DNA from 3 places in the Lederbergia graminis genome. Region 1 is predicted to be linked to each of the others. Evidence: predicted binding sites of a transcription regulator. Region 1 holds the regulator's gene; each other region holds the start of a gene.

Region 1 (3,286 bases):
ATGTACAAGGCTGGATAAGGGGGTTATTATGGTGAGATCACCACTATCATCTGGGATTATTAACATTATTCTTGGCGTTCTTTTTACATACTTCGCCATTCAACAAGTAAAAATGAACGATTGGAATTTCTTCGTTTATATTTTACTACTAATTGCTACATTTGACTTTGGAGCAGGATTCCGATTAATCGCGATACACTTTAAGTTGAAAAACATGAAGAAGAACCAATAAAAAAAGCAGGTAGATTCAAATGATGAATCTTCCTGCTTTATTTTTGTATATTATTTTCAACCTCTAACTCTGCCGCTCTCGCCTTTCTATAGCCGATCCGCGATATCCAAATACTAATTTCATATAGTAAACATAAAGGGACGGTGACCATTAAATGAGAAATAACATCTGGCGGAGTAATAATCGCTGCAATGACTAGCAATACAAAATAGGCATACTTTCTAATCTTAGCTAAAAACATCGGCGTAATAATCCCTAGTCTAGTTAGAAAGAGAATGACAACCGGCAACTGAAAGAGCAATCCAAATGGAATCGTAATTTGAAAGAGAAATTGAAAGTATTCGTTAATTCCTATAGTTGATTGAATGCTCATTTCATTCGAAAGATCGAGCATAAATTTAATCAAAAATGGAAAGAGAACAAAATAAGAAAATGCCAAGCCCCCGAGAAAAAGAAGAACAGAAACAGGAATATAAGATAAAGTCACTCTTCGTTCCTTTTCCAGTAGACCAGGGCTGACGAATGACCATAGTTGATATAATACAACAGGAGATGTAATAATTAGTGCGATCACAAATGTCATATTCATATAAACTTTAAAAGGGTCTGTAACACGAAACGCATTCATTGTAAGTTCCTCAGCTACGTCCGCATTTTGGATAAAGTTTATAATCGGTTCTACGACGAGGAAGCCTACAATAACTGCTAACACGAAGAAAACGACTATCGTCATTAGCCGTTTTCTTAATTCTTCTATATGGTCAAGAAAAGTCATTTCTTTCTGATTCATAACTGTTCATCCTATCATTTGTCGGCGTCTTTTTTATTATCCTTTACTGGATCTACGTCATCTGCCAGACCTGCTGTTGCATTTTTAAATTCACGTAACGTTTTACCGGCAGCCTTGCCTAATTCCGGTAATTTTTTTGGGCCAAAAATCAGTAATGCTACAATAGCAATAATAACGACACTACCTGGACCGATAGCTCCTAATACCATTTGCGCCCACCTCCTTAATAGTTATAGTTTAACGGATTACATGTAATTTTGCTATTGACAATTTGCTTATTCTTGTGAACTTTCCGTGTCAGGATTCGGATAATTTTTCAAGAAATAGATAAGAGATTGTAGTTCTACTGCTAAATCGATGTGATGAACACGAACAGAAGGTGGTACAGATAATCTTGCTGGTGTAAAGTTAAGGATGCCTTTCACCTCAGTATCCTTCAAACGATCAGTAATTTGTTGTGCTGCATTGACCGGAACCGTTAAGATAACCGCAGTAATTTCTTCTTCGTTTAAACGTTGCTCTAATTCCTTCATATCATATACTGGTACATCACCGATATTAGTACCAATTTTCGATGGATCTACTTCAAATGCCATCGCTATTTTCGTACTGTTATTTTTAAGGAAATTATAGTTCAAAAACGCAGTACCTAAATTACCTACACCAATTAGCGCTACTTTCGTTATTTCATCTTGATCCAATGTTTTACTAAAAAATGATAGTAGATAGTTTACATTATACCCATAACCTTTTTTTCCAAGCGCACCAAAATAAGAAAAGTCTCTCCTAATCGTTGCAGAATCTACTTTTACAGCTTCACTTAGCTCTGCGGACGAAACACGCTGTTTTCCAGAAGCGTGGAGATTCTTGATAAACCTATAATATAATGGCAGCCGTTTTGCTGTCGCTTGTGGTATTTTCATTGTTTCTTCGCTCATCTTTTTACCTCCGCACAAATGCTAAATTATATCTCAACATCATTTCGTTTAAAATCCTTCCCTTTAGTTCCACCTGATTTTTCCAGGAGAAAGGTTGGACCAATAATCATTCCTTTATCTATTGCTTTACACATATCGTATACCGTTAAAGCCGCCGTAGAAACAGCTGTTAATGCTTCCATTTCTACTCCCGTATTTCCAATTGTCTTAACGGTAGCGAATATTTCTAGTTTCCACTTATTATGTGGTTGTTCTTTCCAGTTAAAAGAAATATCGATCCCCTTTAATGGAATTGGATGACACATAGGTATAATATCCCATGTTTTTTTAGCTGCCATAATTCCCGCTACTTGAGCGACAGCAAGTACATCCCCTTTTTTTATTTGGTTTGATTGTATATGTTCATATATAAGTTCATTTACTTCAATACTAGATTGCGCTTTTGCAATTCTAACCGTTTCGGGCTTATCACTTACATCCACCATTTTCGCCCGACCCTCTTCATTAAAATGTGTCAAATTACTCACGGACAGCCCCCCTTGTAATATCATACACTATTTTTTCCGACATGTCTTATTGTTCTCACTTTCCATGATTGAAGTTTGCAGCATATATACGGTAAACTAACTATGAAACTAGAGGTGAAATAATATGATGTTGTTACAAATTCAACAACTAACAAAATACTTTGGAGCAGAATTAATATTATCCAATATAAAACTTGAAATACAAACAAATGACCGCATTGCCCTAGTTGGGCGTAATGGTGCTGGTAAATCTACTTTATTAAAAATAATCGCAGGCCACCTTTCCTATGACTCTGGTCAGATAGTCAAGCCGAAAGATGTAACAATTGATTATTTAGCACAAAACACTGGACTTGAATCAAAATTATCTATTTGGGATGAAATGCTATCTGTTTTTGCGAAAGTAAGAGAAATGGAAAAAGAAATTCGCCAAATAGAGCTTGATCTAGCAACCGTAAGTGAAAGCGAAGCAGCAAAATTGCTACATGAATACGATAGACTCCAAGTGAAATTTAAAGAAATTGGAGGATATCAATACGAATCCGATATTCGCTCTGTATTACATGGTTTGCGCTTTTATGAAAAAGATTGTTCTACACTCATTTCTACTTTAAGTGGTGGGCAAAAAACGAGATTAGCATTGGCGAAACTTTTACTAACGAAACCTGATTTGTTAATACTGGACGAACCGACGAACCATTTAGATATTGAGACCCTTTCCTGGTTAGAGCAATATTTAGCAAATTATTCTGGTGCCGTATTAATCGTTTCACATGATCGCTATTTTCTCGATAAAGTA
Region 2 (3,286 bases), on a different contig from region 1:
CATATTATCAAAAAAACGGATCGACATTTTGGGATTCCCGTCATTATACCAGTAATCAAAAGCCTCACAGAGGAAATCTCCATATTGTTTAGGTGTTATTTCGTATACACCAGGCTGATCAATTCGCTGCGAATGAAAGTCCATGCAAGGGATGAACTGGACGAAATCAAAGTTTTCTTGTTCATAAAACTCGAATAAATCTTTGACTCGATGAACATTATCTTTATGAATGACCGTAAGGATGTTAAACTCCACTCGATTGTTTCGTAAGTGCTGTATACCTTTCATTACTTGGTCAAAACTACCTTTTCCGTGAGAATATACTCGACGAAGATTATGTATTTCTCTAGGGCCGTCCAAACTTACGCCAATTAAAAAGTTGTATTTTTTAAAGAACGCAGCAAAACGATCATTAATCAATGTTCCATTTGTTTGCAAACCATTACTAATTATCGTATTTGCGGGTGCATTTTTTGCTTGGAGAGCAACTACGTTTTCAAAAAAGTTTAGGCCTGCAAGCAATGGTTCGCCACCTTGCCAAGCAAATGAAACTACTCCTCTAGTAATAGCCATATATTCTTTTATAAATTTCTCTAATACGTTAACATCTATTTTTTTAATCTGTTTCCCTGGTTTTCCACCACATGTGCTGTAATAACAATAATCACAAGCTAAATTACAATCCTCAGAAACTGTTTTCCACATCACACTAATATTACTATTTGGGTTGATCATACAACCGGCTTCCATCGTATCGCTTCCTTATCACAATATTAATATCATTGTAAGGGGTTATAAGAATGAAGTTTGTGATAAACGTCACTATTTGTGAAAAATGTTTGAATAGTACGAAGAGGAAGTGACTGGGAAACGTTGGATTCCAATGACTTTTATAGATTCATATACTATGATATTTATATAGCATGTTATAAAGGAGGATAGGGTGATGAAAACTACTTTATCCGTTACTCAACAAAAATCTACTATTTTTTCAGATGTGAAATTGCTATTTAAAGGTCCCGTATTAATATTTAATGTTTTCCCTGTCATTACGGGGTTTTGGTTAGCACTATATTTTAATGAAGTATCTTTCGTAGAAAATATAGATTTATTTTTATTAACAACTGTAGGAAGTTTATTAGTAATCGCAGGAGCACTTGTTTTTAATAACTGGTATGACGTCGATATTGATACAGTAATGGATAGGACAAAAAGTCGGCCAACTGTTACTGGGAATATTTCATTAAAAACCGTTTTAACGTTATCTATCGTGTTAACTATTATTGGATTTATTATGTTATTATTCACGACAATGGAAGCAACGATTTATGCCTTTATAGGTTGGTTCACATATGTTGTACCATATACCATCTGGTCGAAACGGAGATATACGTTCAATACAATTATTGGTAGTGTTTCCGGCGCAGTAACACCAATGATTGGTTGGGCAGCTATTGAATCTTCCTTTCAGCTAGTGCCAATTGTGTTGTTTATTCTATTATTTATTTGGCAAATGCCTCATACGTATGTGATTGCGATACGAAAATTTGAAGAATACAAAGCGGCGAAAGTAGCAATGCTACCAGTGGTCCGTGGCATCGATGTCGCTAAGCGTCATACTTTCGCCTATATACTTTGCTTACTGCCAATTCCGTTCTTGCTTCTAAATGAATTAGGAGTTGTATTTGTTGTCATTGCGACATTGTTAACAGTTATGTGGATAATTCTCAGCGTTTATGGATTTTTTATGAAAGATGAACGAAGATGGGCTGATTGGAATTTCATTTACTCTGTTAACTATTTATTTGTTCTCTTTTTAATGATGATTATTGTGACATTGCCAATATTCTAGTTGCTTGGAAAAGCTATTCTCTTTTAGGAGGATAGCTTTTTTTGTTTTTACATATCGTTTTGTGACGTGGCTCACATTCGTGAGAATCTTTATCAATTAAGATGAGGATGATTACGAATAGGGAGGTTGATTTTTTTATGGCAGATTCAAAAGTTGACCGTGTTAAGGATGTTAAAGCAGATGAGAGCTCCACTACAGTGAAGGGAACGATTTTTTCCGTAGGAGTTGTTGGGGCAGTTATATTCATTACTTATCTTATTATTTATGGCCTATATATGGCGAGAGTATAGGGGGGATCTAAGTGAAGATGCATCGTGCAGAAGAGATATGGTTAATCCTGAGCTTCGGTATGATTATCGGGTTCATGTTATTAACAGGTTATCAAACGTTTGTGGAAGGAATGGGACCACCGAGTCATAAAGAAACGATTGATCCACAAAAAGTGGATGAGACGGCACCATTTGATAATCCTGGCATTACACAAATTGGTGAAAATGAATACGAAGTTGTGATGACATTAGAGGTATTTAATTTTAATCCAGGTAATATCGAGGTACCTGCAGGCTCCACTGTTCATTTTACATTGACGTCAAAGGATGTTGTTCATGGCTTTCAGATAGCAGAAACAAATGTAAATGCGATGGTGATGCCAGGGTATATTCAGAAAATTACGCAAAAGTTTGATAAGCCAGGTGAATATTTAGTGTTATGTAATGAGTACTGTGGTGCTGGTCACCAAATGATGAGTACAACGATAACAGTCAAATAAAGGAGGGGAGTAAAGTTGGAAACAGCAATGAAACAAACTTTTACACAGAAGGCGAATAAAGCATTGGGGATTAATCCAGAGGACGCAAGATTATCGAAATCATACTTATTTGTAGCATTTGCAGCCCTGCTAGTTGGGGGGATTTTAGGACTTCTTCAAGGTTTGAACCGCGCAGGACTTCTGGAATTACCAACATGGCTTAATTATTATCAAGTACTTACGGCGCACGGATTATTATTAGTGTTAGTCTTAACAGCATTCTTTACGATCGGGTATTTCTATGCGGGTCTTTCTCATACGTTAGGTGGTTTGCTTCCGAAAGTAAGAAAGATGGCTTGGATTGGCTTTAGTATGAAACTCGTAGGATTTGTATTGGCAGTCATTCCAATTATTACGAATGAAGCAAGTGTGTTATACACATTTTATCCACCAATGGCTGCATCCCCGATATATTATGTAGGTCTTGTATTTATTGTTTTAGGGGTGTGGATGTGTGCATTTGGTGCATTTATTAACGTAGCAAATTGGCGTAAAAATCACCGTGGTCAACACCTACCTATTCTTGCATTCTTTGCAACAGGTGTATTTGTCCTATTATTCTTTGGAAGTGTACCAGTTGCCATTGAAGTGTTAACGATTATTCCTTGGGCTTCCGGTTGGGTAGA
Region 3 (3,286 bases), on a different contig from region 1:
TTTTTTCCGTCGCAAAAAAAAGTGGATCACCAACACATAAAAGCCATTCCTATCAAAAGCCCAGCCATCATCTGGAAACTAGGAATCATATACCAAAAAAAACAAATGCAAAACCCACGCAGCAAAACAAATGTTCCACTACATAAAATACAGTGCCAGGCACCGGCACGATTCAGAATAGTTTCGAAGTTGTGTGGGTGCCAGGCACCCAATTAAAGTTCGGCAGTATATATGGGCCACCACCAGAACTTTGCTCCTTGGCATGTAACGAATCTATCAAACCATAATTCAAAACTCATTTCTAAGGGCTTTGCGTCTTCAAATTGTTCAATATGACCTTTCCAAAAGAGGTAATTCTTCTTATTTTGTGATACTAGTTTTGAATTAATCACTAAATTATCTTGATAAATATAGGCAATATCATAGCATCCTTCAAATTCATCATATAGGTTATGATTGTATTCAATTATTTGATCTAAACTATAAAGTTCAATTTCGCCGCCATAATTTATATCATCAAATAGTCGACATCCATTGCTTATCTTTAGAAATTCTATATAATCATCAGGTAATAGGAAACCCGTTTGTTTTTCAAAATTTGAAATATCTAAATCACTTGCAGGTGGATGGAAAGTACAAGTTGCATTGAATACATGTCCTTCCTCTGTTTGAACGTTGATTACATTACTATTCTCATTCAATCTCTTTCTTAAAGAATACAAGGTCCGCTTAACTATACTTCCATCGTAAACCATATACTAACTCTCCCTTTGTGAGGATAATTGTATAAACTATTCGACGTATAGAAGGAATTATCCTCTCTTTGGTGCCAGGCACCAACACAATTCAGAATAGTTTCGGAGATGTTTGGGTGCCAGGCACCGGCACGATTCAGAATAGTTCCGAAGTTGTGTGGGTGCCAGGCACCCACACAAAGGCACCCACACAAAAACACCCACACAACTCCAAACACATCTCCACCTACATTTGAAAAATTGTCATATGTTACATGATTCATTGTGGCTTTTAGGAGGTATAATGTGAGTAAGTGATGTTGTTGAAGGGATTCGTATCATAAAGTTTGTTCAATGTTTCACTAACCACTAACCACTAATCACTAATTAGTAGTTTTAAAGGAGGAGGGATCTCGCTTGTTTTTTGATGATCCGGTTTTATCTAGTCGTCTATTAACATTACTTACGCTTTCGTTCCATATCATTTATGCGACGATCGGGGTCGGCGTACCGCTTATGATTATGATTGCGCAATGGATTGGAATAAAGAAAAATGATGATCATTATATATTGATGGCTCGCCGTTGGGCACGTGGGTTTGTCGTTACTGTTGCAGTTGGGGTTGTAACGGGAACAGCAATGGGGCTACAACTGTCCTTACTATGGCCTAATTTCATGGAGCTTGCAGGTAACATTATTGCGTTACCACTATTTATGGAAGTCTTTGCTTTCTTCTTTGAAGCGATTTTCTTAGGAATTTACGTTTACACGTGGGATCGATTCGAAGATCAGCGTAAACACTTCTTATTATTAATACCAGTTGCATTAGGTGCAGCTGCTTCCGCGTTATTTATTACGATCGTCAACTCCTTTATGAATTCACCAGAAGGATTCGACATCATCAATGGACAGCTTGCGAATGCAAATCCAATTGCGGCGATGTTTACTGCTTCCATGCCGACGAAAGTGTCACACGTTATCGCAACAGCCTTTATGACAGCTGCATTTATGCTTGCATCTATCGCGGCTTTCAAATTAATCAAAGGCTCAAACCATGTGTACCATAAAAAGGCACTTCATTTAACAATGAAAATTGGTCTTGTATTCTCGATTGCTGCAGCGTTAATTGGTGACTTCTCTGGTAAATATTTAGCAGAGCATCAACCAGAAAAATTAGCAGCTGCAGAATGGCATTTTGTTACAGAAGAAGGGGCACCTTTGCTTTTATATGGTATTTTAGATGAAAATAATGAGGCACAATATGCAATTAAAATTCCGCTTGCCTTAAGTATTTTAGCGCATGGTTTACCAAATGCGGAGGTAACTGGTTTAGATCAATTCCCGAAAGAGGAAATTCCGCCACTCATTATCCATTACTTCTTCGATGTGATGGTGACAATCGGTGGTTTAATGATACTTCTAGCGCTAGCCTATGTTATCGGTACAAAACGAGGCTGGAATTTTGTCAAAGCAAAATGGTATCGTTGGTTAATTGTGCTTAGTGGACCTCTATCGTTTCTTGCCATTGAAGCTGGTTGGTGGATGGCCGAAGTTGGTCGTCAGCCGTGGATTTTACGAGGCATTATGACAGTTGAAGAGGCGGCAACAACAAGTGATCATGTTGGCTTAATGTTCGTCCTATTTGCCATCCTCTACTTAATTTTAGGTATAGGAACTGTCGTTGTGCTCCGCCGTATCTTTAAAAATAGTCCAGTAGAACGTGAACTGGAACAATTATCATCACAAGGTGGTGAGCGACAATGAATTTAGAGATTCTAGGAATTTCAGTACTTTGGACGTTCCTGTTCGGTTACGTTCTGCTTGGTGCCATTGACTTTGGAGCAGGATTTTTCAATGCGTACGGTATTTTGACGGGTAAACAACGTATTTTATCAAAAGTAATTCAGCGTTACCTGTCGCCTGTTTGGGAAGTGACGAATGTGTTTTTCGTCTTCTTCTTTGTTGGTATCGTTGGATTTTTCCCGAAAAGCGCGTTCTACTATGGAACGATTCTGCTTGTGCCAGCGAGTATCGCGATTATCTTAATGGTTATTCGTGGTTCATACTACGCTTTTGAAGCATATGGAACAAAGGGACATAAAGGCTATGCATTTATGTATGGGATCTCAGGTATATTGATTCCCGCTTCCCTGGCGATCGTGCTTGCGATTGCCCAAGGTGGCTTTGTTTCCATGGTCGATGGTAAACCTGTGCTAGATTATTGGGAGCTGTTCACTAATCCGTTACCGTGGAGCGTCGTCGTCTTAGCAATTGTCGCTGTTCTTTATATATCTGCCGTATTCCTTACTTGGTACGCAAATAAAGCAGGGGACAATGCAGCATCCGAATTGATGCGAAAATATGCGTTAGTATGGGCACTGCCACTTATTATTGCTGCAGGAGGAATCATCTACGAATTAAGCTTCCACAATGAGAAGTTGTTTGATCAAATTCTAGATTTATGGTGGATGTTTGGAATCTCCGCGTTACTATGGGTCGGAACCGTTTGGCTCATTTGGAACCGAAAAAAATACGGACTTGCGGTATGGTTA

What was found. The regulator Rex, encoded in region 1, represses fermentation and respiration genes when NADH is low (regulators of the CRP and FNR family bind a similar motif). The targets are predictions, from matches to a motif close to TTGTGAAATATTTCACAA.
Region 2: ACFPM4_RS11960 (cytochrome c oxidase subunit 2A) is a predicted target of Rex. The motif match lies at 1,912-1,929, and genes of this name have one in related genera.
Region 3: ACFPM4_RS20120 (cytochrome ubiquinol oxidase subunit I) is a predicted target of Rex. The motif match lies at 1,082-1,099, and genes of this name have one in related genera.

What each region holds. Positions count from the first base shown of each region.
Region 1 is NZ_JBHSMC010000003.1:5,760-9,045, reverse strand. It holds gene ACFPM4_RS04570 (CPBP family intramembrane glutamic endopeptidase) at 1-35, shown strand, start outside; gene ACFPM4_RS04565 (YdiK family protein) at 29-232, shown strand; gene tatC (twin-arginine translocase subunit TatC) at 270-1,022, opposite strand; gene ACFPM4_RS04555 (twin-arginine translocase TatA/TatE family subunit) at 1,037-1,231, opposite strand; gene ACFPM4_RS04550 (redox-sensing transcriptional repressor Rex) at 1,298-1,960, opposite strand; gene moaC (cyclic pyranopterin monophosphate synthase MoaC) at 1,987-2,487, opposite strand; gene ACFPM4_RS04540 (ABC-F family ATP-binding cassette domain-containing protein) at 2,612-3,286, shown strand, end outside.
Region 2 is NZ_JBHSMC010000014.1:376,405-379,690, forward strand. It holds gene ACFPM4_RS11950 (anaerobic sulfatase maturase) at 1-750, opposite strand, end outside; gene cyoE (heme o synthase) at 947-1,852, shown strand; gene ACFPM4_RS11960 (cytochrome c oxidase subunit 2A) at 1,990-2,142, shown strand; gene ACFPM4_RS11965 (cytochrome c oxidase subunit II) at 2,160-2,621, shown strand; gene ACFPM4_RS11970 (cbb3-type cytochrome c oxidase subunit I) at 2,649-3,286, shown strand, end outside.
Region 3 is NZ_JBHSMC010000045.1:51,012-54,297, reverse strand. It holds gene ACFPM4_RS20125 (SMI1/KNR4 family protein) at 213-722, opposite strand; gene ACFPM4_RS20120 (cytochrome ubiquinol oxidase subunit I) at 1,152-2,498, shown strand; gene ACFPM4_RS20115 (cytochrome d ubiquinol oxidase subunit II) at 2,495-3,286, shown strand, end outside.